DNA from 2 places in the Alkalihalobacillus sp. MEB130 genome. Region 1 is predicted to be linked to the other one. Evidence: a T-box and tRNA genes for the amino acid it is inferred to sense, from the RefSeq annotation. Region 1 holds a T-box; the other holds one or more tRNA genes.
The links. The T-box of region 1 lies ahead of leuS (leucine--tRNA ligase). A T-box ahead of a tRNA ligase gene usually reads a tRNA of that ligase, here a tRNA-Leu.
Positions count from the first base shown of each region.

Region 1 (15,106 bases):
ACATGGATTTGATGTGATTATGGGCGATCTTCCAGGCCAGGGGAAAACAAGAGGAAAACGTGGACATATCCAATCATTTAACCAATACCTGGATTCAGTGGAGGAATGGTTGGATGAGGCTAGATTAAAGGGGGTTCCAATATTCTTGCTCGGCCATAGCATGGGGGGACTTGTGGTTATCAGAACGCTGATGGAACGAAGTACAGCTATGATTGAAGGAATTCTCTTATCCTCGCCGTGCTTAGGTTTAAGTGAACCACCAGCCAAGACAAAGGAATTTGCGACGAAAATCCTTCATCGGATTGCGCCTTCTTTCAGTCAAAATGCAGGAATTCGTTCTGAGTTAGCAACAAGAAATGAAGCGATTCGAGAAGAGTATATAAAAGATGAGCTTCGTGTAACGAAAGTATCTGCTAGGTGGTATCAAGAATTATCAAAAGCGATGAGATTGGCTCATCGGTATCCAGAAAAGTTCCCTAATTTACCGCTACTCGTTCTACAATCAGGTGAAGATTATATTGTAAATAAATATGATGTACGACAATGGTTTGACCAGCTGTCTTTATCAGAAAAATATTATAAAGAGTGGGAAGGCTTTTATCATGAAGTGTTTAATGAGCCTGAGCGCGACAACGTTTTCCGCCATGCTATTGGTTTTGTCAATTTGTTAACACCTTGAGCAATAAGGAGGTTCTTGATTGTGTGAACCCAATGATTGTGCTAAGGTTTTAGAAGGAAAATTGACAGGAGGAATCTCGGTTGACTGCACCAACAAAACCTATCCCGTTACTTATGAACATCTACAAAGAGGTTATTCCAACGGTTCATAAATACTTTGATCCCTGGATTGAAAAAGCTTCTGCTATCCCTGATCCTGAGCTGCGATCGCAAGCACTTGATGCACTGAAAAAGAAGAAATTTCATTGTGAAGGCGGCGGTGTTTACGGTTTAGTAGCTAAGGATCGCTTTGATGATTTGTTGCAATTTATCATCGCGTATCAAATTGCTTGTGATTATTTAGATAACTTATGTGACCAAAGTCCATCACTTGATCCCAATGATTTTCGTTCGCTACATCAGTCTTTATTAGATGCCTTAACACCAGGTGCGACGTTAAAGAACTATTATCAATACCGCCAAGAGCAAAATGATGGAGGATATTTACATTCCATTGTGAAAACATGCCAAGATATTCTCTCGACTTTTCCTTCTTTTGAAAAAGTCCAAGCTGGCATGCTAGAGTTAAGCGGCTATTATGGGGATTTACAAGTACATAAGCATGTTATTAAAGAAGAGCGAATTCCTCGTTTGGAAAAATGGTTTGATGAACATCGCCATAAAGTTCCGAAAATGACGTGGTATGAGTTTTCTGCTTGTGCAGGATCAACTTTAGGCATTTATACGCTTGCTACGTATGCAACGAAACCTGATTTAACCGAAGAAACAGCAACAGTATTAAAAGAAGGATATTACCCTTGGCTCCAAGGTGTACATATACTGTTAGATTATTTTATTGATCAAGAAGAGGACATCGCTGATGATGAGTTAAATTTTCTTTTTTATTATAAAGATGAGAAAGAGATGATTGAACGGTTTCGTCTCTTTGTGACGAAAGCAGAAGAGTACATTGCTAAATTACCAGACCCGAAGTTCCATCGAATGATTATTCGGGGCGTGATTGCCATCTATATTTCGGATGAAAAGGTCCAAAAAGACAAAGAGCTGAAAAAGAAATCAAAGAAAATGGTTAAAATGGGCGGGTTACCAACCTTTTTGTTTTTATTAAATAGCTGGATGTATAGAAGAGAGCGTTAACGGCATCATCGCTCCTTTTGTCATGAATAAAAAACAGGTCTGATTCCTTAATTGTAAGGATCAGACCTGTTCGCTTTCTGCTACCGTTTCAGGTGCTTCTTGATATCCGTCTATTATGATGTCTAACTTACCGGTATCAGGACAGATGACAAGTCCATGAACAGTGACGTCTTTTGGAAGCAGTGGGTGGTTTGTGATCATATGGACACTATTTTTTACATTGTCCTCTACTTTGTCAAAGCCGGTTAAAAATCCTTGAATGTCAACTCCAGAAAACTCAAGCATTTCGATTGTCTCTCGATTAACGCCTCGGTCTTGCGCTTTCTCTAAAATGCTTGCTGGAGTTAACCCTATCATGCCGCAGCCATGATGCCCGACAACCATCACCTCATCTGCGCCTAGTTCGTAGATTGCTACTAAAATACTTCTCATAATGCTACCAAAAGGATGAGAAATGACAGCTCCAGCATTTTTAATAATTTTGGCATCCCCATTTTTTATGTTCATCGCAAAAGGAAGCAGTTCCAATAGTCTTGTGTCCATGCACGTCACTATGACGACTTTTTTATTAGGAAATTTCGTCGTTTGAAACCGTTCATATTGCTTGCTTTGAACAAATTGCTCGTTATGAGCTAATACTGTTTCCAATAAGGTCATTTTTTTTCTCCTCAAAAACGCTCTATTATCTATATTTTCAAACTATTAGTTCGTTTTGTCAACAATTACCTTTTTTCAATAGCAACAACAAAAGGAGGATTGTTAGCTTGGTTAATAAATTCATATTTAAGAATATGAGCGAGGCGTTGGTCATATTGTTCTAAAAATGAAAGAATGGTTTCTTTTTCGACTTTTCCTTCTTCATGGCCGTGATAAATAACAAGAACAATCGTACCACCTAAAGGCATCATCTCTAGCAATGCACTGATTGCAGCCATGGTTGAAGTAGGTCGAGTTACAATAGTCTTGTCGCCACCAGGGAGGTAGCCAAGATTAAAAATAGCTCCCTTTAATTTGGAGTGAACGTCCTTGGGGATGAGAGAACGTACTTCTTCATGCCCTGTTTGAAACAAAGTAACTCTCTCATGAACTTCATGAGTGGTTAGTTTTTCTGTTGCTTTTTCAATGGCTTGCTCCTGGACATCAAAGCCGTAGACATGCCCGTTCTCTCCTACGACATTTGCTAAAAACAACGTATCGTGTCCATTGCCAACCGTACAGTCAACGGCAATATCGCCTTCAGATAACGCATTCTCTAATAATAATCGTGCGAAAGGTAAGACACCGAGTACTTTCATCCTAATGACATCCTTTCTTCTTGATAGTGTTTTCCTTGCCAGCTATTTCTACGTACAAGTTCTGCTTCAATTCCATTTAAGACACTCCACTTATTCATGCTCCACATCGGTCCAATCATAATATCAGCAGGTCCATCACCCGTTAATCGATGAATGACCATAGAAGGCGGCAAGATCTCAAGTTGATCAACTACAAGGTTAATGTAATCTTCTTGACTCATGAATTGAACGAGACCTTTTTCATACTGTTTCACCATCGCTGTTTTTTGTAATAAATGAAGAAGGTGAATCTTAATTCCTTGTACGTCTAGTTTTGCTACTTCTTTGGCTGTTTCCATCATCATGTCATATGATTCGAGTGGGAGGCCATTAATGATATGAGCGCAAACGTTAATTCCGTGTTTTCTTAGTTTCTCCACACCTTCTACGTAACAGCTATAATCATGCGCCCTGTTAATAAGCAATGCCGTTCGTTCATGAACGGTTTGTAAGCCTAATTCAACCCATAAAAATGTCCGCTTGTTTAGTTCAGCTAAATACTCTACCACATCATCTGGCAAGCAGTCTGGTCTTGTTGCGATGGAAAGGCCCACCACACCATCTTGATTCAAAATTTCTTCAAAATACTCACGTAACGTCTCTACTGGAGCGTACGTGTTTGTGTATGCTTGAAAGTATCCAATGTATTTTCCACTTTTCCATTTTTTGTGCATTTTTTCTTTAATGGTATGAAATTGAGTAACAAGGTCATCCTTGCGATCACCAGCAAAATCCCCTGAGCCACGTTCACTACAAAATGTGCAACCTCCGTGGGCTACATTTCCATCACGATTCGGACAGTCAAATCCAGCATCTAAAGGGATTTTAAACACTTTTTCACCAAAATGCTCTTTTAAATAGTAATTCCAAGAATAGTATCGTTTATCTCCGTAGTAATGAGTCGTCATTGTATCACCTTTCTTGTTCCTATACATTCTAACTCCTTCTATCCTATTTTAGCTGTAAAATTGCAATCACAGCAAATGCCAATTAAAAAAGATTGCATTTCCGAAGAAGATCACCTAAGATGGCTTAGGGATTAATGGAAGGAGGGGCTAAATATTATGCCAAAATCACTTTGGTTTTTAATTGTGGCGATGGCGATTAATGTAACTGGAGCCTCTTTTTTATGGCCGTTAAATGCGATTATCATCCATCAAGAGTTAGGAAAATCGTTAACAGCAGCAGGGTTTGTTCTTATGTTAAATGCTGGTGCGGGTGTGATAGGAAGCTTACTAGGTGGTAGACTATTCGATAAAATTGGTGCGTACCAAACGATGATATTTGGTCTTGTCGTAACAACAGTAAGTGCGGTGATATTAGTATTTTATCATAGTTATTATTTTTATATGATCTTACTTATTGGATTAGGTTTTGGGTCAGGTGTGATCTTCCCAGCGATGTATGCATTAGCAGGCAGTTTATGGCCTGAGGGTGGGCGCAAACCATTTAATGCGATGTACATTGCACAAAATGTAGGGGTCGCTCTCGGAACTGCTTTAGTTGGCGTAGTGGCGAGTATCCAACTTACTGCTGTATTTTCAGCTAACGCTATTATGTATGCATTTCTTACATTATTTGTAGCTTTTTTCTTTAAAGAGATTGGGGCAAAGGCTCATCATGCCAACACATCAAATGTTTTTGAACAAAAAACATCGATTCGAAGCAATTATCGGATGCACTCGCTAGTATTGTTATCTATTGCGTTTTTTATTTGTTGGGTAGCTTATACGCAATGGCAAGCAAATGTTTCGGTACATACACAATCCTTAGGAATTTCTCTTCAACATTATAGTTTTTTGTGGACGATTAATGGCTTAATGATTGTGTTTGCACAGCCACTTGTTTCGTGGATGATTAAAAAGTGGGTTCACACATTAAAACAGCAGATGATTGTGGGGGTCCTGATTTTTATTTTGTCATATACGGTCCTCTTACAAGCAAGTGTTTTCTCGATGTTTTTAGTTGCGATGATTGTTCTAACAATTGGAGAAATGTTTGTTTGGCCAGCTGTACCAACAATTGCGAGTCAGTTAGCGCCTAAAAATAAAGAAGGCTATTACCAGGGGATCATTAATAGTGTGGCGACAGGCGGAAGAATGATTGGGCCTTTGCTTGGTGGGTTGATGGTCGATTTCTTCTCCATGTCGATGCTTATTATGGTGTTGCTGTTTTTGTTTGTGATCGCTATTTTCATTTTGCTCGTGTATGACGTTCCGTTAAAACGAGTCATGGAGACGAAACAACAGGAAGTAGAGGCATCCAGTTAAAAAAAAGAGGCCAAGGAAAATGGAAGCCACTGAAAAAGTTCCTTTTAGCAGATTCGGGGGAGTGCAATGGCTTCGCACGTTGCGCGCCTGCTATGAGAAACCCACTCATAGCAGGCTTAAAAGAAGGCAACGGCTCCGCTCATTGCTTCAAGGGCACTGAAAAAGGTGAAAGTCATTACCTTTTTCAGTGCCCTTGAAAAACGCCCTTTTCCTTGGTCTCTTGCTTGACATGAGCGTTATGAATTCATACAATACATATAAGTTCATATGTTGACGTTGATAAGGAGTAGTAATCATAGTTGGGATGTTAGAGAGCTGACGGGTGGTGCAAGTCAGTCGAACAAGTATGATGAACTCGCCTTTGAGTTTTGAAAGCGAATAAAAGTAGCTTTTGACGGGTCACGACCGTTATTTGTGTAGAGCGAATGAAGGATGTATATTCATTAATGTGGGTGGTACCGCGGGAAGTATAAATAACTCTCGTCCCTAACAAATTGTTAGGGATGGGGGTTTTTTCTATATAGGCTCGGAAATCCCTTTTTGAACAATCTTAAAGCTCGAACCATCACACGTTTGAACAAGCTAATTTAGGAGGAAAATAGGATGTCGTTTTCACATGAGCAAATTGAGAAAAAGTGGCAAAAGTATTGGGAAGAAAACAAAACATTTAAAACAATAGAGGAGCCCGATAAACCAAAGTTTTATGCGTTAGATATGTTCCCTTATCCTTCAGGAGCTGGTCTTCATGTTGGTCACCCTGAAGGCTATACGGCTACCGATATTTTATCGAGAATGAAACGAATGCAAGGATATAACGTTCTTCATCCAATGGGATGGGATGCATTCGGTCTTCCTGCAGAGCAGTATGCTCTTGATACAGGGAATGACCCTGCGATTTTTACTGAACAAAACATTAATACATTTCGCCGTCAAATCAAATCATTAGGTTTTTCCTATGATTGGGATCGTGAAATCAATACGACGGACCCTGATTATTATAAATGGACACAATGGATTTTTACAAAACTTCATGAAAAAGGCTTAGCTTATATTGATGAAGTGGCTGTTAACTGGTGCCCTGCACTAGGGACGGTATTAGCGAATGAAGAGGTTATTGATGGCAAGAGTGAACGCGGTGATCATCCAGTCGAGCGTCGTCCGATGAAGCAGTGGATGCTGAAAATTACCGCTTACGCTGATCGCTTACTTGAAGACTTAGAAGAACTTGATTGGCCTGAGAGCATTAAAGATATGCAACGTAACTGGATCGGACGCTCTGAAGGAGCAGAAGTTACGTTTAATGTTGATGGACATGAAGGGGAAGAGGTCAAAGTCTTTACAACGCGTCCTGATACATTATTTGGAGCAACGTATATGGTGCTATCACCTGAGCATAAGCTTGTTGATGTTATTACAACTGCTGAGCAACAAGAACAAATTGACGCATACAAAGCAAAAGTAGCAGCCAAAAGTGATTTGGAACGCACAGAGCTTTCAAAGGAAAAGACCGGTGTCTTTACTGGGGCGTATGCTGTTAATCCTGTAAATGGTGAGCGTATTCCGATTTGGATTGCTGATTATGTATTAGTAAGTTACGGAACAGGAGCGATCATGGCGGTACCTGCTCATGACGAACGTGACTACGAGTTTGCTAAGACATTTGAGTTGCCGATTCGTGAAGTCGTTGCTGGTGGAAGTGTTGAGGAAGAGGCCTATACTGGCGATGGTGATCACGTAAATTCGGACTTCTTAAATGGCTTAGATAAGGAAACGGGCATTCGAACAATGATTGACTGGCTTGAAGCTAATCAATTTGGGAAAAAACAAGTGACGTACCGTCTGCGAGATTGGTTATTTAGCCGTCAGCGTTATTGGGGAGAACCAATTCCAGTCATTCATTGGGAAGATGGAACAATGACAACCGTTCCTGAGGATCAATTGCCGCTTGAATTGCCGAAGATGAAAGAAATTAGACCGTCTGGAACAGGCGAATCACCTTTAGCAAATGCGAAGGACTGGTTAGAAGTGGTTGACCCTGTAACAGGGAAAAAAGGTCGTCGTGAAACAAATACGATGCCTCAATGGGCAGGGAGCTGCTGGTATTACCTTCGTTATATTGATCCGACAAATACAGAGGCATTAGCTGATCCAGAGAAATTAAAGAGATGGCTCCCAGTCGACATTTACATTGGGGGAGCAGAGCATGCTGTGCTTCACTTGTTATATGCGCGCTTCTGGCACAAAGTTCTTTATGACATTGGTGTTGTTACAACGAAAGAACCGTTCCAAAAGCTCTTTAACCAAGGAATGATTCTTGGTGAAAATAATGAAAAAATGAGTAAGTCAAAAGGAAACGTGGTCAATCCAGATGACGTTGTTGACAGTCATGGTGCAGATACATTGCGTTTATACGAAATGTTCATGGGCCCATTAGACGGTTCGATTGCCTGGTCGACTAATGGCTTAGATGGCGCTCGTCGTTTCTTAGATCGTGTTTGGCGTTTATTCGTTGATGAAGCGACAGGTGAGATTAGCACGGCAATTCAAGACGTACCTGCATCTGAAAGCTTTGCTCGAGTGTATCATCAATCTGTTAAGAAAATAACAGAAGATATGACAGAGCTTCGTTTTAATGTAGCGATATCACAAATGATGGTGTTCATTAACGAAGGGTATAAGCAAGAAGTTCTGCCACGAGAATTGATGGAAGGATTTGTTAAAATGCTAGCGCCAATCGCTCCACATGTAGCAGAAGAGCTATGGGAAAAGCTAGGACATAATAACACAATTAGCTATGAACAATGGCCGACATTTGATGAGGCATTGCTTGTAGAAAATGAAGTGGAAGTGGTCGTTCAAATTAATGGGAAAGTAAAAGCAAAACTTATGATTCCGTCAGATGCGACGAAAGAGCAAATGGAAGACATTGCCAAAGGTGATGACAAAGTACAATCAGCAATTGGAGACAAAACCGTTCGAAAGATCATTGCTGTACCAGGAAAGCTTGTTAATATTGTAGTTGGATAATGAAAAACTCTAAGGGCTGTCTCAACGTATTCCTACCTAAACATGGTAGGGATGCTTATGAGATAGCCCTTTGTCTCTATTTACATGTGAACAAATGACCGTTCATTTAGGATAGAAAGAGCAATTATGAGCACGATAAAAGTGGGTATATAAGTACCTGACTACGATGAATCGGAGGCTTCATAATGGCTGAAAAAGATAAACAACAATTGCTACTTGAAATGGGTCAAGAAGACTTTGATAATCTAGATCTTCTAGAAACAAAATTATATCTACAACAAGCTGAACGAGAGCTTCAAACAGGAAATGAAGAGTTAGTTGTAGCAGAACAGCAGCTTCAACAAGTACAACAGCAAGTTCAGCAATTAGATCCATTGCAACAAGCTCAACAGAATTTACAAAAAGAAAATCAGGAGTTTCAAGCAGCACAACAAAAACTGCAACAAGCACAGCAGCAAGTTCAACAGCAAAAGTTGAATTTACAAAATTTACATCAACAAGTAGAGCAAGGTCAACAACAATTACAAGCTCTTCAAGGACAAGTTGAACAAGAAAAACAACATATTCAACAAGAAAAGCAACAAGTTCAACAAGCGCAACAAAATGTGTTTGATGCGATGAAACAGCAAAATAACCTTCAATAGTTTGCGATCTAAAAGACAAGGCACTGGAAAAGGAATTTCCTTTTTCAGTGCCATTTTTACCAACTCAAATGTTTAAACAAACGTTTATTTAACAATCGAATTATAGTTCTTTTAATTCAGAAATATCTACTTCAGAACGCTCTTCTAAAGGTCCACGTAAATGCACCGTAGCTGTCTTTTCATCATCATGTAATTGATCAATCCAGACAGATGTTCCGTTATAAGTCACATCGATATTTGCTGAAGAGGACAAAATTTGTTTTACTCGATTGGCATCCATGTTCATTCACTCCTCTAATGTATTCGTTTTATGATGTGTGAAAATACATTAGATTATTCTTCCTGTTTTGGAATGAAAGATTCAGTTCGCGAAGGTGAGTTTTCTATGTGAAAATAGAAACATTGGCAAACGAAGGAAAGGTACATATCGGTTCAAAATTGTGGATAACCATGTGAATACTCCAACATATTCACATGTGTATATGTTGGAGTTACAGTTTTTAGAGATGTTAACTAAAAAAAGAGGTAGGTTGTGGATAATGTGGATATTAGCTGTGAGCAAATTGCTCTGCTGCGGATTTCCCAGCTGTGTACCCTGTGGAAAAGGCTACAGTAATATTGTATCCTCCTGTGTATCCATGAATGTCTAATACTTCTCCACAGAAAAACAAGCCTTTTTTCTTTTTGGAATGCATCGTTTTTGGTTCAATTTCTTTAATGGATATTCCTCCGCCAGTAACAAATGCTTTTTCAATGGAAAGTGTTCCGTTTACTTCGATCTCAAAATGCTTGCACATCTTTACGAGAGAACGTAATTCATCATGTGAAATGGTAGAAGCTTGAGTTTGTGAATCTAGATCTAGTTGATCATATACAAATAGTAAAAATCGTTCTTGGGCAAATCCTTTTAGTATGTTTTTCAATGCCTTCTTCGGTTCAGCTTTTACTTTGGAAAGAACTTGCTGAAAAAGAGCCTCCTCTGATACAGCAGGAAAGAGGTCCACTTCCATCTTCACTGTTTTTGTTTGTGACTTTTTTAAGGCTTTTACAACGTATTGACTGCATCTTAGTGCGGCTGGTCCTGAAATACCGAAATGAGTAAAAATCATATCACCATCATGCGTTTTTATCTTTTTGCCTTTCGGATTGAAAACCGTAAGCTCAATATCTCTTAACGATAACCCTTGAAGAGTCTTCTGACGAATAAACGGTTCATTTGAGGTGATGGGTACTTCTGTAGGGTAAAGCTCTGTAATGGTATGCCCTGCCTTTTCCGCCCATGGATAGCCATCTCCAGTACTTCCGGTGTGAGGAACTGATTTTCCACCAGTTGCGACAATAACTGCTGAAGTAGAAATTTCCTCACCGCTGTAGAGAACCACTTCTGCTACAGCTTCCTCTGAATAATTGATGGTGTTTACCGTTGTATTTGTTCGAATATCGACCCCAAGCTCTCGAACACGACGTAACAAAGTCTCAACAACAGTTGTGGCTTTATCATTAACCGGGAACATTCTACCGCGGTCTTCTTCTTTCAATTGAATCCCTAATCCTTCAAAAAACTCAATAATGTTCTCATTATTAAATACAGAAAATGGACTATGCATAAAACGGCCATTTCCAGGTATGTGAGCAATTAAGTCTTGGATCTCCATTCTATTTGTTACATTGCAGCGACCACCACCAGAAATAGCAAGCTTACGACCAAGCTTATTTCCTTTGTCTAATAAAAGAACGGCAGCGCCATGTTCAGCTGCTGCAATGGAAGCCATTAAACCTGATGGTCCTCCTCCGATGACAATGACATCGTATTTCTTCATCGCTTTCACCTCATATATAAAATTATGTATTTACAATTATGTGTACGAATAGTATGTAGGCTGATGAGGACCCACGTGAAAAAGCCAAGAAAATAACCTTTCAGCTAACATATTGCTATACCGTATCATTTTTCCTCTTAAAAAGGAATGGATGTTAAACGAGCAACGCGTTCAAGACTATGGTAAAATGCAGAAGGAGTTTTATTTGCTTTTCTAATTAAGTATGTACTTGGAAAGTAGGTTCAATTATGTCTGATTCAAAATTATTGCGTGGCACAATGGTGTTAACAGCCGCTACATTTGTATCTAAAATATTAGGCCTTATTTATATATTCCCTTTTACAGCCATTGTAGGCCAAACGGGGATTGCCTTATACTCTTATGGTTATTTGCCCTATACCGTCTTGTTAAGTTTGGCGACATTAGGGGTTCCGTTAGCAGTCTCTAAATTTGTCTCAAGATATAATTCCTTAGGAGATTACCGAACGGGGCATCGCTTATTTAAATCAGGTTTGTTATTCATGTCTGTTACGGGATTAATCGCTTTTCTCATTTTGTTTTTTGCTGCACCGTATATCGTACCATGGATTATTGAAAACCCAACAGAAAAAGGAAATACATTTGAAGAAATCGTCTTTACGATTCGAATGGTAAGTGTGGCACTGTTAATTGTGCCCATCATGTCGATTATTCGTGGGTATTTTCAAGGGTTTCAGTCAATGGGTCCAACCGCTGTTTCACAAGTAATTGAACAAATTGTTCGGATTGTCTTTATTTTGGCCATTACTTTTTCAATTGTGAACATGATGGAAGGGAGTATTGGGGTAGCCGTTGGATTTGCGACGTTTGGTGCATTTGTTGGTGCCCTTGGAGGACTGGCTGTTTTGGTCACATATTGGTTCAAAAGAAAAACATTGATCCATGAGCAGCTTGAAAAGAGTACGGTTGATCATCAATTGTCGTTAAAAGACATGTATAAAGAGCTCATTTCCTATGCTCTGCCTTTATCATTCGTTGGTCTTGCGATTCCATTGTATCAATTAATCGATTTATTTACATTTAACAACACGTTAATTGGCACCCATTTGACGCAAGACGAATCAGAAATTGCGTTCGCGGTATTCTCCAATACAGCTCATAAAATCATCTTAATACCAATGGCATTAGCAACAGCTCTATCAATTACACTCATTCCAACGATTACAAAATCGTTTACAACAAATGATCATGCCTTGTTACAAAAACAAATTACACAAACGTATCAGGTCATTTTGTTTTTGACGATTCCCGCGGCTGTAGGTATGTCAGTCCTTGCTTATCCAGCATTTGGAGCTCTTTATGGGCTATCAGACTTTGAAGTGGGAGGATACATTTTGCGTTATTATGCTCCCATTACACTATTCTTCTCCCTTTTTGCTGTTACAGCAGCTATTTTACAAGGGATGAATAAACAAAACATCGCTGTTCTTGCTCTTTGTATTGGCTTGCTACTAAAACTTGCAACCAATAGTTGGTTCTTATCGATGCTTGGACCTGTTGGGGGAGTGTTAGCGACGTATTTGGGATATGCCGCTTCTATTTCCGTTACGGTTTGGGCTATTGGGAAGTATGCCAATTTTAGTTATAAATTAATTGTCAAACGCGCTTTGTTAATCGTTGTTTTTACAGCTGCGATGGCAGTGGCTGTTATCTTTGTCAACATGGGGATCCAAACGATCATTCCAATCACTTCTCAATTACGTGCCTTCCCAAGCTTATTTGGTGGAATTTTAGTTGGTGCTGGTATTTATCTCTATCTAAGCTATCGTTCTCATTTAGCAGGACAAGTACTTGGCGCGAGGTTTAACGTATTAAATAGAAGAAAACAAAGAGAAAGAGAAGAGGGATAGATCTTTTTAGTTGTTATTAGACGGACTTTCTTAACCCGATCTATACGTTATTTGGTAAGGGAAGACTTTAATTCGACATTCTTTACCAAGGAAAGCCTCTTTTGCTTATAAATACGGTTTGTTATAATAGAGAATGGTCTACAGGAAATTAATTAGTAAGGTGGAACAAACTTAGGTTTTTCTTTCTTGCTTTAAATACAGCCATTTCGTGGTAAATGAATGATTGCTAGAGCAGGAGGGGCGCGATGAAATATTCATTTCGAAAAGATAATGATTGGTTGTTAATCATCACTACGTTCCTTTTAGCTGCATTTGGATTGGTGATGGTCTTTAGTGCAAGTTATCCGATCGGGTTAGGACAAACTGTTCCAAACGCATACTCGTTTATTCAACGTCAGTTGCTTTGGTTTGTACTAGCTATCTTTGCTTTCTTAATTGTGATGCATTTCCCGTATCGGTTTTACAGAAAGTTATCTCCAATCATTATACTCCTATCAATCGTCTCGTTATTTCTCGTTTTGTTACCATGGCTTGGAGTGACGATTGGAGGAGCTCAGCGCTGGATTCAATTAGGTCCAATGAGGGTACAGCCATCTGAATTTGTTAAGATTGGTATGATCATCTATTTAGCTCAAGTATATTCACAAAAACAAGCCTATATTGATCAGTTTGTGAAAGGTGTTATGCCGCCACTAGTTGTCGTTGGATTTGTGTTTGGATTAATTATGATGCAACCAGACTTAGGGACTGCCACGTCCATTTTACTCGTTACTTTTTTTCTGGTCTTTTTTTCAGGAGCAAAGTGGAGGCATTTGATTGGACTTGGGGTAGTCGGTGTGACTCTTTTTGGTGTTTTTGCCATGTCAGCACCTTACCGTGTGAGACGTCTAACATCGTATCAAGATCCGTTTGCTGATCCAACAGGAGATGGTCATCAAGTCATTCAATCCTATATTGCTATGGCACATGGAGGCCTTAGTGGAACAGGACTAGGACAAAGCGTACAAAAGCTTTATTACTTACCTGAGGCTCATACCGATTTTATTTTAGCCATTGTAGCAGAAGAACTAGGACTGTTAGGAGTATTAATTGTTTTAGGTTTGCATACAATCATTTTGATTAAAGGTGTACGAATAGGAGCACGGTGCAAGAGTCCTTTTGGAAGCTTGCTAGCATTTGGAATTGTGTTTCAAATTGCCATTCAAATTATTTTTAATATTGGAGCTGTAACAGGCATGCTCCCAATAACGGGGATTCCGTTGCCGTTAGTTAGTAATGGTGGTTCATCTTTATTTTTTACACTCATTTCGTTGGCTATTTTAGCCAATATTTCGCGGAATAACATCCGTCAAAAAAGACTGAAAGATTTCAATGAAGAAACACAGCTTTCGGCTTCGTAGGAAAAGTCAGAGAGCTGTTTCTTATAGATGGAGGATACAATGGAAGAAAGGAAAACGGGCTTTCAACAGTTGGATTATACGTTGTTGTTTCTGCTGTTTGTGCTCATGTGCATTAGTTTGCTCGCTATTTATAGTGGGTCTGGTCAGTATTTTAGTGAGGATCCAACCTATTATGTAAAACGTCAAATCATTTGGTTTGTTGTGGGAATTGTAGTTATGGTTGGTGTGATGTTGGTTGATTACGATATGTTTAAAAACTTTTCGATTCCACTTTACGGAATTGGGATTACTTTATTATTGCTTGTTGCCTTTTCTCCACTCGGAGTTTTTCGAAATGGGTCCCAACGCTGGCTTGATTTAGGTCCAGCAGAAATTCAACCATCAGAGTTTATGAAAATATTTCTAATCATAGCCTTGGCGCATATGCTGTACCGAGTGACGGCGAATCGAGTAGAAAAAGATCTCAAATCTGATTTAATCATTGTTGCGAAAGTAATTGCGATTGGACTTCCGCCGTTTTTCTTAATACTAAGACAGCCAGACTTAGGAACGGCGCTCGTTATTGCGAGTATTATGGCGACCATGTTACTCATGTCTGGTGTAGCATGGAGAATTATTTCAGCCCTTGGATTAGCTGTATTTGGTGGCATTATCACGTTAGTTTGGCTTCATAATCATAATTTTGATCTGTTTACTAAATTTATTGCGTCCCACCAATTAGATCGAATTTATGGTTGGTTAGATCCATACGAACATCAAGGTTCATATGGGTATCAGCTAGTAAATGCAATGAGAGGAATTGGATCAGGTCAATTGCATGGAAGTGGCTTCATGCAAGGAATTCAAACACAAAGTGATCGAATTCCAGAGATTCATACTGATTTTATTTTTACCGTTATCGGTGAAG
Region 1 is NZ_JAOANA010000003.1:14,827-29,932, forward strand. It holds gene N0O92_RS03680 (alpha/beta hydrolase) at 1-679, shown strand, start outside; gene N0O92_RS03685 (tetraprenyl-beta-curcumene synthase family protein) at 760-1,815, shown strand; gene N0O92_RS03690 (beta-class carbonic anhydrase) at 1,876-2,472, opposite strand; gene mnmM (tRNA 5-(aminomethyl)-2-thiouridylate-methyltransferase MnmM) at 2,538-3,110, opposite strand; gene mnmL (tRNA modification radical SAM protein MnmL/YtqA) at 3,107-4,084, opposite strand; gene N0O92_RS03705 (MDR family MFS transporter) at 4,214-5,419, shown strand; T-box leader at 5,687-5,910, shown strand; gene leuS (leucine--tRNA ligase) at 6,023-8,446, shown strand; gene N0O92_RS03715 (hypothetical protein) at 8,632-9,090, shown strand; gene N0O92_RS03720 (H-type small acid-soluble spore protein) at 9,191-9,370, opposite strand; gene N0O92_RS03725 (BaiN/RdsA family NAD(P)/FAD-dependent oxidoreductase) at 9,639-10,910, opposite strand; gene N0O92_RS03730 (putative polysaccharide biosynthesis protein) at 11,159-12,799, shown strand; gene ftsW (putative lipid II flippase FtsW) at 13,045-14,199, shown strand; gene rodA (rod shape-determining protein RodA) at 14,239-15,106, shown strand, end outside.

Region 2 (15,106 bases), on a different contig from region 1:
GTCGTTTACGCGGCGCGAGGGTTCAAATCCCTCCTTCTCCGCCATGACATGCTTTATTTCTAGTGGCCCGTTGGTCAAGCGGTTAAGACACCGCCCTTTCACGGCGGTAACACGGGTTCGAATCCCGTACGGGTCACCAATTATATGGAGGATTAGCTCAGCTGGGAGAGCACCTGCCTTACAAGCAGGGGGTCGGCGGTTCGATCCCGTCATCCTCCACCATATGCCGGCCTAGCTCAATTGGTAGAGCAACTGACTTGTAATCAGTAGGTTGGGGGTTCAAGTCCTCTGGCCGGCACCACTTATTTCGCGGGTGTGGCGGAATTGGCAGACGCGCTAGACTTAGGATCTAGTGTCTTTTGACGTGGGGGTTCGACTCCCTTCACCCGCATTCATAGAAAAAGAGCACAATCCAAACTAATTGGATTGTGCTCTTTTTCATTTCATTTCCTCTAATTAAACATGAAACGATACCTACCCTAATTTCCCTTCTCACAATTAAAGTATTTAGAAACGAGACGGTCAAGAGAAGCGAATTGCTCTTGATGAACTGAAGATAAGGTGTTTTTTAATGAATCGATCACACTTTCAATAAGAAATTCACGAGGAGAATTGTGAGTGAGTTCCTCTTGGAGGAAATGTAAAAGTTCCAAATTTCTTTCTTTCTCTTCATGGTTTATTATTGAAATCCTCAAAGCGGTAATGACTTCACTAATCTGTGCTTGGAGATTCGTTCCCTCTAGTTCTATAGAAGGAAGCCATTTATTTAAAAGTTCAGGTTTATTTAGTTGTTCATTTGATTGAGCTAGTTCTTGAACCATTTTTTCCATTCGTTTTACACTATAACGCACAACCTGATATGTACTCGTATTGGACTGATGTTCCATTGTGTAATACTTCATGTTTTGATGGAGAATGCCTAAAAACATAATCGCGCAATCGAGTAAATAAGGTTCCTTATCTTTACCAAAAATATCCTGAAATCGTCGATAGACCCATTGTATCGTTCGAATTTGGCCTCGTTTTATAAAGGCTTTGAGTTCCTCGTCGGTTGAGAAGAGGACTTCTTCATACAGAGTAAAAACTTTGTTCTTTTTGTTTGTATTTAATTGAAATTCAAATTGCTTAACGAAAATTTCGATATCAGAAGGATCTTCACCTATAAGCAATTCATTTCGTTCTTTTTCCATCTTTTTATAAAACGTTCTAAAGAGAGCCATTATTAACTCGTTTTTTGAAGAAAAGTAATTATAAAAAGTTCCCTTTGAAATTCCACTGTATTCTAAAATGTCTTGAATGGACGTTGCTTGAAATCCTTTCTCTACAAATAGTTTATGGGACATGTTTATGACATGTTGTTTTCTGTCGTTCATATACATCACCTTTTATTTGAAGTTGAACTGCTAGTATAGAAGTAATCATACCTTATTTTATTTATTTGGACAAATCCATCACTATAAAGAAATTTTAGTGTTGAATTAGTTGAACCGTTAGTATAATATATTGTCAAGATGAACTAAAGGTATAAAAGATGTACCTATGGTATAGAGAGGGGAAATATAATGGAACATTCCATTGATAAAGGCACTCGTCCCAATTACGGAGTCTTATCCGTACTTATGATAGGAGCATTTATTGCATTTTTAAATAACACACTATTAAATATTGCGTTGCCATCAATAATGATGGATTTGCAGGTAGGACCAGCAACAGTTCAGTGGTTAACAACAGGCTATATGCTTGTAAATGGAATTATGATTCCAACCACTGCTTTTTTCATTCAAAAATATTCAGTGCGGCGTTTATTCCTAATTGCAATGTGTTTGTTTACTTTTGGAACAATCGTTGCGGGACTCGCTCATGTATTTCCGTTACTTCTAGCAGGTCGAATGTTGCAAGCTTCAGGGTCAGCTATCCTAATGCCTCTTTTAATGAATGTTATGTTAGTAAGCTTTCCGATTGAAAGAAGGGGGACTGCTATGGGTATTTTCGGGTTGATTTTAATGGCAGCACCAGCTATAGGTCCCACTTTATCCGGTTGGATTGTCGAACATTACAATTGGAGGATGCTATTTCATTTTGTTGCACCTATTGCAGTTGGAGTGTTAACGATAGGGTTTTTCTTGCTTAAAGATAAGAAAGAAAAGGTAAATCTTAAACTAGATGTTTTCTCTCTTATGTTATCAAGTATTGGTTTTGGCGGAGTTTTGTACGGGTTTAGTTCAGCGGGTAGCAAAGGGTGGGGCAGTCCTCTAGTCTATTTAACTATCATTATTGGAATGATTTCATTAGTCTCTTTTATCTTTCGTCAATCGAAGCTCGAAAGGCCGATGTTAAATTTTGTGATTTTTAAATACCCGATGTTTGCGTTGTCTTCAGCTATTTCTATGATCTTAACTATGGCTATGTTTTCTGGAATGCTACTTTTGCCTATCTATGTTCAAACTATTAGAGGTATTTCTCCATTTGATGCGGGGCTAATGATGTTGCCGGGGGCTTTAGTTATGGCTTTTATGTCACCTGTCACTGGAAAATTGTTTGATAAATATGGTGGGAAAATACTAGCCATTACCGGGTTATCTATTATAACGGTGACGACCTATATGTTTAGTACATTAACATTAGAGACGACCTATCAATATTTAATGATTTTACATGCGGTAAGAATGTTTGGCATTTCTATGGTTATGATGCCCGTTCAAACGAATGGATTAAATCAGTTGCCGACACGATTTTACCCACATGGTACGGCTATGAATAACACATTAAATCAAGTGTCTGGGGCCATTGGTACAGCTTTGCTCGTTACGTTGATGTCGAATCGTACTGAATCAAGAACAGCTGCATTTTTGGAAAGATCACCTGAAACTTCTCTTGAACATATTTCGGTTTTAGCGATGTTAGATGGAATTAATTTTGCCTTCTTTATTTCTTCTTTTATTGTGATTTTTGCGCTAGCGTTAGCGTTTTTGATGAAGCGGGTAAAACAAGAAGAAGAGGAAGATTCATACGAAACAAAACCAACGGGTACTAAGGTAGTTGTTTAACAACCTTAAAATAGACAAAGTATGCGAAAACAGGCATGATCACAAATGAGTTCGTGCCAGCTGAGCAATTAGTTTTGAATCATAAGCGTAAATTGGTAGGATAGAGTAGAAACTGATCAAGAAAGGACACATAATTATGTCAAAAATTAACATTCCTGTTTCCGTCTTAAACTTGGTACCTATTCGTCAAGGACAAAATTCACAAGAGGCTATTGATTCCATGGTGGATCTTGCACAAGCGACGGAAAAGTTAGGTTTTTCAAGATATTGGATAGCCGAACATCACAATACATCTACTTTAGTGAGTTCCGCAACACCAATTTTAATTAAGCATACATTAGAAAATACGAATCACATCCGGGTAGGTTCTGGGGGGATTATGCTACCGAATCATTCTCCTCTCGTTGTTGCAGAACAATTTGGTACGATGGCAACCATTTACCCTGATCGACTAGACTTGGGTCTTGGTCGGGCTCCAGGTACAGATATGAGGACGGCCAATGCATTAAGGCGTTCGAAAAATGATTCTGTCTACACGTTTCCTGATGATGTAAACTCCTTGTTGACGTATTTTGGTCCAGAAGAGGAACAAGGATTTGTAAAATCATTTCCAGGAGTTGGAACAGGGATTCCAATTTATATCCTTGGGTCCTCAACGGATTCAGCTGTGTTAGCAGCTAAATTAGGTTTGCCATATGCTTTTGCATCCCACTTTGCACCAAGATATATGGAAGAAGCCATTTCTATTTATCGTAAACAGTTTCAACCTTCTGCGTATTTGGATGCGCCATATATGATGGTTTGCTTGAATGTCATTGCAGCTGAAACTGATGAAGAGGCACGTTTTGAAGAAACGACAATGCAACAATTTTTCTTAAATGTAGTGCGGGGTACACAAAGTCCGTTAAGTCCTCCGGTTCATAATATGGATGACATTTGGAGTATGCCAGAGAAGGAAATGGCTAAATCGATGTCTAGTGTCACGTTAGTAGGTTCGAAGGATTCAATCCGAGAGCAATTAACGCGTTTTCAAGAAAAGTATAACGTTGACGAAATTATGGCGGTTTCGTATATTTATGATGAGGGGAAACAAAAGCGGTCTTACGAAATATTTAAAGAAGTGGTTGATGGAAGGTAAAAGAACATGATTTATGATGCTTCCGTTAGTTTAGTGTAAATGAACTATTTTATAAAACCTTTAGGCCAAGAGGGAAGTCTCTTGGCCATCTTTCAATTCTATTTAAGAATCGCTTCAATCTTTTCTAATTCTTCAGTTGAAAAATCAAGGTTGTCAAGTGCTTTAACGTTCTCTTCAATTTGACTTACTTTACTAGCGCCAATTAAAGCAGATGTAATTCTTCCCTCGCGAAGAACCCAAGCTAAAGCCATTTGTGCTAGGCTTTGATTTCTTTCTGCAGCTATGGCGCCAAGTTTCTTTACTTTATTCATAACGTCCTCGGTCACTTGGTCCTCACTTAAAAAGCCTGTAGATTTAGCTACGCGAGAATCTGACGGTACTCCGTTAATATACTTATTTGTTAACAAACCTTGCTGAAGTGGACAGAACGCAATCGACCCAACTCCATTTTTTTGAAGAACGTCTTGTAACCCATCATCTTCAATCCATCTATTTAACATCGAGTAACTTGGTTGATGGATAAGTAAAGGTGTACCTAACTCATCTAAGATTTTAACAGCCTGGTCTGTTTGTTCCGCATTATAGCTGGAAATTCCTATGTATAGTGCTTTTCCTTGGCGAACAATTTGATCAAGTGCACCCATCGTTTCTTCAAGGGGTGTGTTAGGGTCTGGACGATGGGAGTAATAGATGTCTACATAATCTAGTCCCATCCTTTTTAAGCTTTGATCTAAACTCGCGATTAGATATTTTTTCGAACCCCATTCTCCATAAGGGCCATCCCACATGTGGTAACCGGCTTTTGTAGATATCACAAGTTCATCCCGGTACGGCGCGAAATCAGTTTTTAATAAAGAGCCAAGCATTTCTTCGGCAGAACCTGGAGGTGGTCCGTAATTATTGGCTAGATCAAAATGGGTTATGCCTAAATCAAAAGCGCGACGAAGCATAGCTCGTCCGTTTTCGAATGGATCAACTCCGCCGAAGTTGTGCCATAAACCTAGTGATAGAGCGGGGAAAAGTAATCCAGATTGACCGCAGCGGTTGTATTTCATTGTGTTATATCGGTCTTGGCTAGCTTGATATACCATTGTATGACACTCCTTTTATATTATACTCACTTAACGAAAGCCCTTTCGCGGGTTATACATTATTTTATATAAAAGAAGGGCATTATGAAAGTGAAAGTTACTATAAATTTTTTTGTATATAGCCGTAAGCTGCGATAAAGATGTAGAATAATACTGATGAAAAAAATTGGAAGTAAAGAAATCACCGAAAACATTGCGTAGAATTATCTATCGTGTTAATATAATATTTGTCGCCGGGTTATGGCGGCATTACAATCCGAGACATATCCTACGATGTGCGTAAACCCTTTTTGTTTTAAACCGTATTGTTTTCTAGGGATTCTAACATTTGATAACTGATGCCAAGCCTTCATTTATGAAGGATCGCAAGATGTTACCATGAAGAAACCCACCTGCTCAGAGCGGGTTATAAAAACAGTTAGGGTGACGGCATCAGTGGGAATATATTTTAGAAAATACATACCGTGCTAGATGGGGAGTTGGCGGTGCCCTGTGACTCGCAATCCGCCTTAGCGAGATTGAATTCCTATCTGCGGTATCGTTTATGTAAGGTTTGCCTTATGCAAGCGGTGTTGACCATTGGGGTCCACGCAACAGAAACCTATGAAACTGGTCAGGTCCGGAAGGAAGCAGCCATAAATAGATCATTCTGTGTGCCGTGGGTTACCCTGATTGAGCTGGCTACATTAGTTACACTTATGTAACGATATCAAGGATAGGTGCACGGTTACAATGCGGTTGTGGCGGAATGGCAGACGCGCTAGGTTGAGGGCCTAGTGGGGGTGACCCCGTGGAGGTTCGAGTCCTCTTAACCGCACCAAAAATTACCAAGGAAATTGTTTTGAAAAGTGTTGGTAATATTGATAAATTATGATATGTTGATGTTCTCACTGCTGAAGGTAGTGAATTTTTTGGTGTATTGTCGCGCGGAATTTAATATTTTGTTGTAACTTGAACTAATTAAAGATTATTATGGGGATTTTGGATAGCCACGTGTGGACAATGTTTTCTATAAAGGCTCATCTAGTAACGTCCTCCTCTCTTTAAGAGGAGGACGTTACTAGATGAAAAACCACAACCGACAATGGTTGTGGTTTTTGCTGTTCACAAAATAAGTAAGGAAATAAAAGAGAGTTTGCCACTTGAAACATCAGTCTTTATCAACCTAAAAAAGAAGTTAGAAAAGGTAATTCTGGCAGATGATTTTCCTGTATGAAGAGTTATAAGCATTGTTTCATTTTTGGTTTTTAAGACATAAATTGGAAAAAATTGAATTGAAATGTTTACCAATTCAGTATCATAAGTTAAAATATTAGTTAAATAGTTTTGTAACTAAACTCCTACTTATTAGGATGATGAAAGGGAGGGAATAGGAGGTAAGGGCAGATTATATGAAGGTAATTTCGATTAGAGGGTGAATTTATACCTATCATAACATCGAAGAGACAGCAGTAAGAGGGAGCTATTCTCTTTAATTAGGACTCGTATTTATTGAATTCTAACTAACTACTTAGTGACAAAAGCCGGTGAAAAAATGAGGAGTGATAACATGAATCGTTTACAAGACAAGCCAACTTACTATGATGGAAGCGGATTGAAAAAGGTAGTCCCAGGAGACAAAAAAGGATATAAAGATTATGTCATTCAACCAGAAGGAAATATGAAGCATGTACAAACTCCTTATTTTCCATTTTTAGAAAAATAAAAGAACAGCGGGTTGGGATTGAAGCCAACCTGCTGTTCATAAGTTCATTAGAATGTTTTTGCCACTTCTTTTGCTTGTTCTAATCCTTTTTCGATGATTTCTTCAGCTTGATCAGGGAATTGGTTATGTCCTTCAATAATAACCGTTTGCAATTTTTCTACACCCCAGAAGCTAAACATTGTTTTTACAAAGTTAACAGCCATTTCTGCTGATTGAGCAGGGCCCTCTGAGTAAACACCGCCTCTTGCATTTAGAAGAACAACGTCCTTGTCTGGTAGTAACCCTTCAGGACCTTCAGCTGTATAACGGAAGGTTTTACCAGCTTGAGCCATGTAGTCTAAATATGTGTGGAGAACAGCTGGTACTGTGAAATTCCATAGTGGGAATGCGATCACAACTTTATCTGCTTCAAGGAATTGATTTAAATAACGATTTACGATATCTGTTGTTTCTTTTTCAGAAGGAGTTAACTCTAATCCTTTTGAAAGCTTGAACATACCATTAATCTTATCCGTATCATAATATGGTAAGTTCTCTTCGAATAAATCAAGCTCCGTAATAGTATCGTTAGGATTAGATGCTTTATATTGATCTAAAAAAGTGTGATAAAGTTTAACACTTACCGCCTGTTCGATAGGTCTTGAATTTGCCTTAACAAATAATACGTTTGCCATAAAAAATACCTCCATTTAATAATGTTGCTATAGCAACAAATTGTGTAAATGTAACTAGTACTTTATTAGTAACTACAAAGAAGTACTACATCACGTTATTTTGTATCTTAGAAAGAAGCTAAAAATAAATAGTTGCTATACATACTAATTACATAAAACTTAGTATAATTAAGGTCAATCTCAAAGTCAATCAATACGACTTAAAATAAAATGGGAGAGCAAAAACAGGTCTCCAGAGGAGGAGGCCTGTTTGAATCATCTATTTTAAAATGTCATGATCAACATAACGCTCACCGTTTAATTCGCTAATAATATTTATAGCAACAGCTGCACCATTTCCTGCAGTGACAATAGTATGTACACTTACCCCCGCTATAGTTCCCGCTGCCCAAATACCGTCTTTATTCGTGCGCCCATCTTTATCAACTTCAATGATGGATTTAATTCTAGGTTCTGTTGCCGTTATAACTGTAAGCCCAATTTTTTCAGCTAAGTTGCTCAATGCACCAGTTGCAAATAGTACATGTTTTGCATGAACTTCTTGGTTCTCACCTTCAATTTTATATCCTTCAGCTTCTGAAGAAACGTTAACGACAATGTCTTCAATTATTTCAGCACCAAACTTAATGGCTTGATTTTTACCTGTTTCCACTAAATCAGGACCAGCTATTTCATTGACCCCGTAATGATTTTCAACCCATGCTCGTTGAGTCATCCCTTTGCTGTTATCAAGAACAACCACTTTCTTCCCGGCCTTCGCTGCAAAAATGGCTGCACTAGCACCTGCTGGGCCTCCTCCAATTATGGCGATATCGTACATAGTTCATTCCCCCAAAAATGATAATAGTAAAGCGCTTCCTAAAATATATATCTGTAAAAGAGCAATTACATTTGTAATCTTTAAAGTTGCTCCTGTACATTTTTATTCATTTTTTCTAGGATCTTCTCCATTTGCATTAGTTCTACTTCTGAAATTCCTTTGCAAACGAGATCATTAAATTGTTCTGCAATAGGAATAACCTCATCCCCAAGCTTCTTTCCACACGGTGTTAAGTAAAGCTTGAGAGAACGGCGGTCATCTTGACAATGGCTCCTTTTAATAAACCCTTTTTTTTCTAAGTTTGATGCCATTCTAGCAATGTTAGTCTTATCTTTTTCTAATTTAGTCACAAGTTGGTGTTGTGACAGACCATCTTGTTCCCACAGGAGCATCATAATTAAATTTTGCTCTGGAGCGAGGTTATATGGCTCTAATTTAGCTTTAACATAGCTAGTTAAAGTTAAATCGGTTTTATGTAGTTTAATACTAATATAATCTTGGAAGGATAATTTCAATATGTGCACCTCACAAATAGTTGCTATACATACTAATTTCAAACTAAGTATAGAAAAATTGTATACTTCTGTCAACTTGAGTTTGTAAAATAAATGTAAAAAAGGAAGGGGATTCAATTCATCTCTAGAGGGGGGCTTAGAAATAATGTACTAAGGAAAGAGAACAACTAAAGCCATGTTACTCTAGATATCCTCTTTTTTCCGAATTAATTTTTGAACTGCCGGGATATCTGCTGGTGCCCATTGTAGTGATAAGAGCTGTTCTCGTTTGAGCCAAAGTAATTTAGAATGTTCATTTGCAATGGGGAGACCTGCTATAAGTTTTGCTCTAATAACAATAAGGTGAATCGTAAACTCCTCATACGTATGCGTGTGTTCGTGAAATACATCGATAGGTTCAATTTGGCATTGCAATTCTTCAGTAATTTCTCTTTTCAGAGCAGAGTAACAATCTTCGTCTTTTTCAACCTTTCCCCCAGGAAACTCCCACATGTTTGGAATTTTCATCACGGGAGAACGAAGTGCACAAAGGATTTCCAATTTTTCATTTTCAATAATAGCGGCAACGACATTGATGGTTTTATTCATAGGGCCTCCTATGTCAGGTATTATGAATGGTGGAGAGGTACAATATAGTAAAACTCGTAAACATTATTTCAACTTCTCACTTTCCTCTATTAGATGTTTCACTAATTGTCCAACCCTCTCATTATCTAATTCGTAAGAAGCGGCCTTGATTTCTTCGTAAATTAATTGGTCAATGACTTCGTCGCGATCAATATCCACCCACTTATTTTCTTTGTCTAACTGCGCTAATTGTGCTTTCACTCGGTTTAATGCGTTTTTTTCCATTTTTTTCACTCTCCTTTCAATTTTTTTTAGATTTGTTTACTTATTATGATCATAGTAAGTTGAAAAAACAACCTATTCCTTTCTCCTGAATACCCCAGGAGATTTTCCGTGTTTTTTCTTAAACACTTTATGAAAATACGTATAGCTACCAAACCCACAGTTTTCAGCAATTTGTTCAAGGGACAAATGAGTATATTTCATTTGGTCTTTAGCTGCAGATAAGCGAATATCTTGCGCATATTCAATCATTGTTTTTCCAACATGTTCTTTAAATAGGTGCACGGCCCGGGAGACACTTAGTTCGACGTGCTGTGCAACTTCTTCAATTTTAAATGGGGTTAAAGCTTCTTCTTCAATAAAGCGCATCATTCGGCTGACGATAGGTGGACGCTCGAAGAATTCAGTCGTTTCATTGACAGCTCGTTCAAGAGAAAGGCAAAGGGCCTTCATTAAATACTCTACTAATTCACGGTTCTCTTTTGTAGGAGGGCGGCGTTCTTCAACTATTATATGCCTCCATAGTGTTAGAATTTTCTCATCTAAATGAATACGTGAAATACTTGGTTTTTTGGAGCGCTCCCACCAATGATCGATCCAATCTCCTTTACAAAAAACATAAAAATCACTACTATTCTGATCTTCCTCTATTTTTAATTCATAATAATCTCCTGGTTTAAGGAGGAGGAGATGACCTTTTTCAATAGACATCGAATCTTCGTTAATAACGATTTCACAAGAGCCTTCTGTTTGAAGACGAAACAAATAGTCACTTAATCCTGATTTATAGGAAGAATAAAACGGTTTAGAATGATGAGAAAAACTACATAAGCCAATAGAAATCATTGTGAGTGCTCCTTTTTATATTAAAAATAGCAAAATAGTTGATGTTTTAATCATATCATTTATTTTCATGAAGGGAAAAACCAATTATCATAAAGGAAATTGATGATAATGTATGAATGAAGGAGGTAAGGGGAGAGTAAGAAAGGCTTTTTTTATTAGAGAACATTAAAGCGTTTACAAATAAATGGTGAAAGAGGTTTTGGATATGTCAAACATTTCAGTTGCAGTTCAAATGTATACATTGCGCGAAGAAAGTGAGCAAGATTTTGTTGGTACACTAAAAAAAGTAGCGGAACTAGGTTTTGAGGGAGTGGAGTTTGCTGGTTACGGAGGACTTTCGGCAAAAGAAGTACGAGTGGTACTAGATGAACTAGGTTTAAAAGCTGCATCAAGCCATATCTCATTAGTTGAATTAAAAGATAATTTAGAGAAAGTAATAGAAGATCAAAAAATTCTTGGTAGTAAATATATTGTTTGTCCATTTTTAATGCCGGATGAGCGTACAGAAGCACATTATCAGTCTCTTATTTCTTTTTTAGAGGAAGCAGGTTCAAAATGTAAACAAGAAGGCATTACGCTTTGCTATCACAATCATGATTTTGAACTTGAGCGTTTACATGATGGGAGAACAGCACTTGAAGCGATTTTCGATGACACAAGTGCAGATCATGTTCAGACAGAACTTGATGTGTATTGGTTAACAAAAGCGGGTGAAGATCCGGTTGAATGGATTCAACGATACAAAGGACGAACACCTTTGGTTCATTTAAAAGACATGACAACAGATGAAGAGAAATTTTTTGCAGAACTTGGTACAGGTGGGGTCGATATTGAAGCGGTACTGGCTACGGGTGAAGAAGCAGATGTTCAATGGTGGATCGTTGAGCAGGATGCAAGTCGTCGTACTCCACTAGAAAGCATTGAAATGAGCATTAATTATCTAAAGACAAAACTTCCTCATTTAGCTGAAAAATAAAGGAGGAAGGGACATGGCATTAAAAGTAGGACTTATAGGCTGTGGTAACATAAGCGGAATTTACTTAAAGAACAGTCAACGATTTTCAGCGTTTGATATTGTTGCTTGTGCAGATGTAAACGAAGCAAGAGCACGAGAAGTAGCAGACTCATATGGAATTGAACAGATGACAACAACGGATTTACTATCGTCACCTAAAATAGATGTGATCTTAAACTTAACGGTCCCTCACGCTCATGCTGAAGTGATTTTACAAGCAATCGAACAAAAAAAACATGTTTACACAGAAAAGCCGCTTTCCGTTTCTTTTGAAGACGGGAAACGAATTTTAGAAGCTGCTAAGTTAAAAAATGTTTATGTCGGATCGGCACCAGATACATTTTTAGGTGGGAGCATCCAGCTTGCTGGTTCGCTTCTAGAACAAGGCATCATTGGAAAGCCAGTTGGAGCAACCGCTTTTATGATGTCTCGTGGACCAGAATCATGGCATCCGAATCCTGAATTTTTTTATCAAGTAGGCGGAGGACCTATGTATGACATGGGACCTTATTATATTACAGCACTTGTGAGTTTACTTGGATCTGTGAAACGAATAGCTGGATCAACCAAAATTTCTTTCCCAACACGGATGAAAACGAGTGAAGCTAACTACGGAGAAACATTTAAAGTAGATGTTCCGACTCATGTGAGTGGAATGGTTGATTTTGCGTCTGGAGCCACTTCAACTATTACAACGAGTTTTGATGTTGCTGCGTCTAGAACGCCGTTTATTGAAATATACGGGGAGAAGGGAACGATCAGTTTGCCTGATCCGAATCACTTTAATCAACCTCTATTACTCAAAGTACATGGGGAAAAAGAATGGAACGAGCTAAAGCCAGCAGGAGACGCAGATGATAATTTACGCGGAATCGGATTAGCGGACATGGTGGAAGCAATACAAAATGAATCAGAGGCAAGAGCAAGTGGCCAGTTGGCCCTGCATGTTCTTGAGGTCATGCACGGAATTCATCAATCATCAGAACAAAGCAGACATTACGAGATGGAAACTACGTGTGTAAAACCACTTTTATTAAAAAGTAAATACATCAATACGGAGGAATAAAGCAATGAGTACAGTTAAAGTAGGAGTTATCGGATGTGGAAGTATTTCAAGATTGCGTCATCTACCTGAATATGGGACAAATAATCAAGTAGAAATTGTTGCTGTATGTGATATCGTTGCAGAACGTGCAGAAGAAATGGCTGAAAAATATGGTGCAAAGGCGTTTACTGATTATAAAGAGCTTTTAAAACTAGAAGAAATCGATGCAATTAGTGTTTGTTTGCCAAACTATTTACATGCACCTGTATCAATTGATGCTTCAAATGCAGGAAAACATGTATTATGTGAAAAACCAATGGCAACATCGAAAGAAGAAGCTGAGGAAATGATTAAGGCAGCCAAAGACAATGGCAAAAAATTAATGATTGCACATAATCAACGTTTTGTTTCCTCACATCAAACGGCAAAAGAAATCATTGAAAGTGGAAAATTAGGTAAGATTTTTAGTTTTAAAACAACATTTGGGCATCCTGGACCTGAAAAGTGGAGCATTGATGGAGCTGAAAGCTGGTTCTTTAACAAAGAAGAAGCATTTATTGGAGCAATGGGAGATTTAGGAGTTCACAAAGCTGACTTAATGCGTTATCTTCTAGGAGAATTCTCGGAAGTCGCTTCATTCATTGAAACAAACGCAAAAGAAAACACAGAAGTTGATGACAATGCCGTTTGTCTTCTAAGAACAGAGAGCGGGATTATTGGTACTCTTGCAGCGAGTTGGGCATATGTATCAAGTAGTGATAATTCAACTATTATTTATGGTGAAAAGGGAACACTTCGTTTAGAAGCAGATCCTGAGTACTCATTAATTGAAGAATATAAAAATGGGAATGTTATTCAACATAAATTAGATAAGATTCAAACGAATGAAGAAGGTGGACAAACTAGCAGTCATGTTATTGACCATTTTGTCAATTGCATCGTTGAAAATAAAGAGCCACTTATTACTGGAGAAGAAGGTTTGAAATCATTAGAAATTATTTTAGCCTCTATTGAATCACAAGAATCTAAACAAATTGTTTCCCTTCGAAAGGGTGTGTAATTTATGAAGTTAGGCGTTTTTACCGTTTTGTTTGCTGGGAAGTCATTTGAAGAAATGCTTGATCACGTAAAAGCCTCTGGGCTTGATGCAGTTGAGATCGGCACAGGTGGGTATCCCGGAAATGCTCACTGCCCACTTGATGAACTGCTCGAGGATGAGCAAAAAAGAAAAGATTACTTAGAGGCCGTGACGTCACGTGGTTTAACGATTAGTGCGTTTAGCTGTCATGGTAATCCGATTTCTCCAGATAAAGCCTTTGCTGAAGAATCTGACTCAGTGTTACGTAAGACAATTAAATTAGCGTCTCTACTTGAGGTTCCGGTAGTAAACACGTTTTCTGGAACAGCAGGAGACAGTGAGGATGCAAAGCAACCGAACTGGCCAGTTGTTCCGTGGCCAACAGAATATGCCGATATTTTGACTTGGCAATGGGAAAACAAACTAATTCCTTATTGGAAAGAGATCGGTCAATTAGCTGAGCAGCATAATGTGAAGATTGGTCTTGAACTTCATGGAGGATTTCTTGTTCATACACCATATACAATGTTAAAACTAAGAGAAGCAACCTGTGATGCAATTGGAGCCAATCTTGATCCAAGTCATATGTGGTGGCAAGGAATTGATCCAGTTGCTGCGATTAAAATTTTAGGTAAAGCAGGAGCGATCCATCATTTCCATGCAAAAGATACGTACATTGATCAAGATAATGTGAATATGTATGGATTAGTAGATATGCAGCCATATGGCAATGTTCAAACGCGTGCTTGGACATTCCGCAGTGTTGGGTGTGGACATAGTTTACAAGAATGGTCTGATATGATCAGTGCATTACGGACTTATAACTATGATTATGTTGTGAGCATTGAACATGAAGATGCCATCATGTCAATTGATGAAGGTTTTTCAAGAGCAGTTAAAAATCTAAATGATGTGTTGATTAGAGAGTCTGCTGGCGAGATGTGGTGGGCGTAACTATGAAGAAAAATGGCTGAGTGATTCTATCACTCAGCCATTTTTTTAATTCGATCTACATCTACAATCTGTATCGAGAACTTTTAATTATACCATCGCGCTTCCATTGTTGAATTAACTTGTTTATTGTAAAACTTGTTTGCAGGGAATCTAAAAAAATATAATAATAAAACGTTAAATAGTTTACAACATTCAGAGTTATGAGATAATTATTATGAGGAAACAAGTTACTATTAATCGGAGAGGGGTTTATTGAAACACTAAAAAAGGGCTTCTGTTTGTTTCTTTCCTATCTAGAATTGAGAGAGTTGGAGTAGAGCCTAAAAAGA
Region 2 is NZ_JAOANA010000013.1:75,997-91,102, reverse strand. It holds tRNA gene N0O92_RS14215 (tRNA-Ser) at 1-44, shown strand, start outside; tRNA gene N0O92_RS14210 (tRNA-Glu) at 65-139, shown strand; tRNA gene N0O92_RS14205 (tRNA-Val) at 147-222, shown strand; tRNA gene N0O92_RS14200 (tRNA-Thr) at 226-301, shown strand; tRNA gene N0O92_RS14195 (tRNA-Leu) at 310-391, shown strand; gene N0O92_RS14190 (TetR/AcrR family transcriptional regulator) at 480-1,373, opposite strand; gene N0O92_RS14185 (MDR family MFS transporter) at 1,563-3,047, shown strand; gene N0O92_RS14180 (LLM class flavin-dependent oxidoreductase) at 3,184-4,185, shown strand; gene mgrA (L-glyceraldehyde 3-phosphate reductase) at 4,284-5,276, opposite strand; RNA gene ssrS (6S RNA) at 5,539-5,722, shown strand; RNA gene ffs (signal recognition particle sRNA large type) at 5,739-6,003, shown strand; tRNA gene N0O92_RS14160 (tRNA-Leu) at 6,011-6,096, shown strand; gene N0O92_RS14155 (hypothetical protein) at 6,826-6,981, shown strand; gene N0O92_RS14150 (FMN-dependent NADH-azoreductase) at 7,029-7,655, opposite strand; gene N0O92_RS14145 (FAD-dependent oxidoreductase) at 7,915-8,475, opposite strand; gene N0O92_RS14140 (MarR family winged helix-turn-helix transcriptional regulator) at 8,556-8,990, opposite strand; gene N0O92_RS14135 ((deoxy)nucleoside triphosphate pyrophosphohydrolase) at 9,174-9,578, opposite strand; gene N0O92_RS14130 (hypothetical protein) at 9,642-9,842, opposite strand; gene N0O92_RS14125 (helix-turn-helix transcriptional regulator) at 9,915-10,685, opposite strand; gene N0O92_RS14120 (sugar phosphate isomerase/epimerase family protein) at 10,891-11,661, shown strand; gene N0O92_RS14115 (Gfo/Idh/MocA family protein) at 11,675-12,766, shown strand; gene N0O92_RS14110 (Gfo/Idh/MocA family protein) at 12,771-13,805, shown strand; gene N0O92_RS14105 (sugar phosphate isomerase/epimerase family protein) at 13,809-14,777, shown strand.
Region 2: it encodes a tRNA-Leu, which carries the amino acid that the T-box ahead of leuS (leucine--tRNA ligase) is inferred to sense. The anticodon was not compared.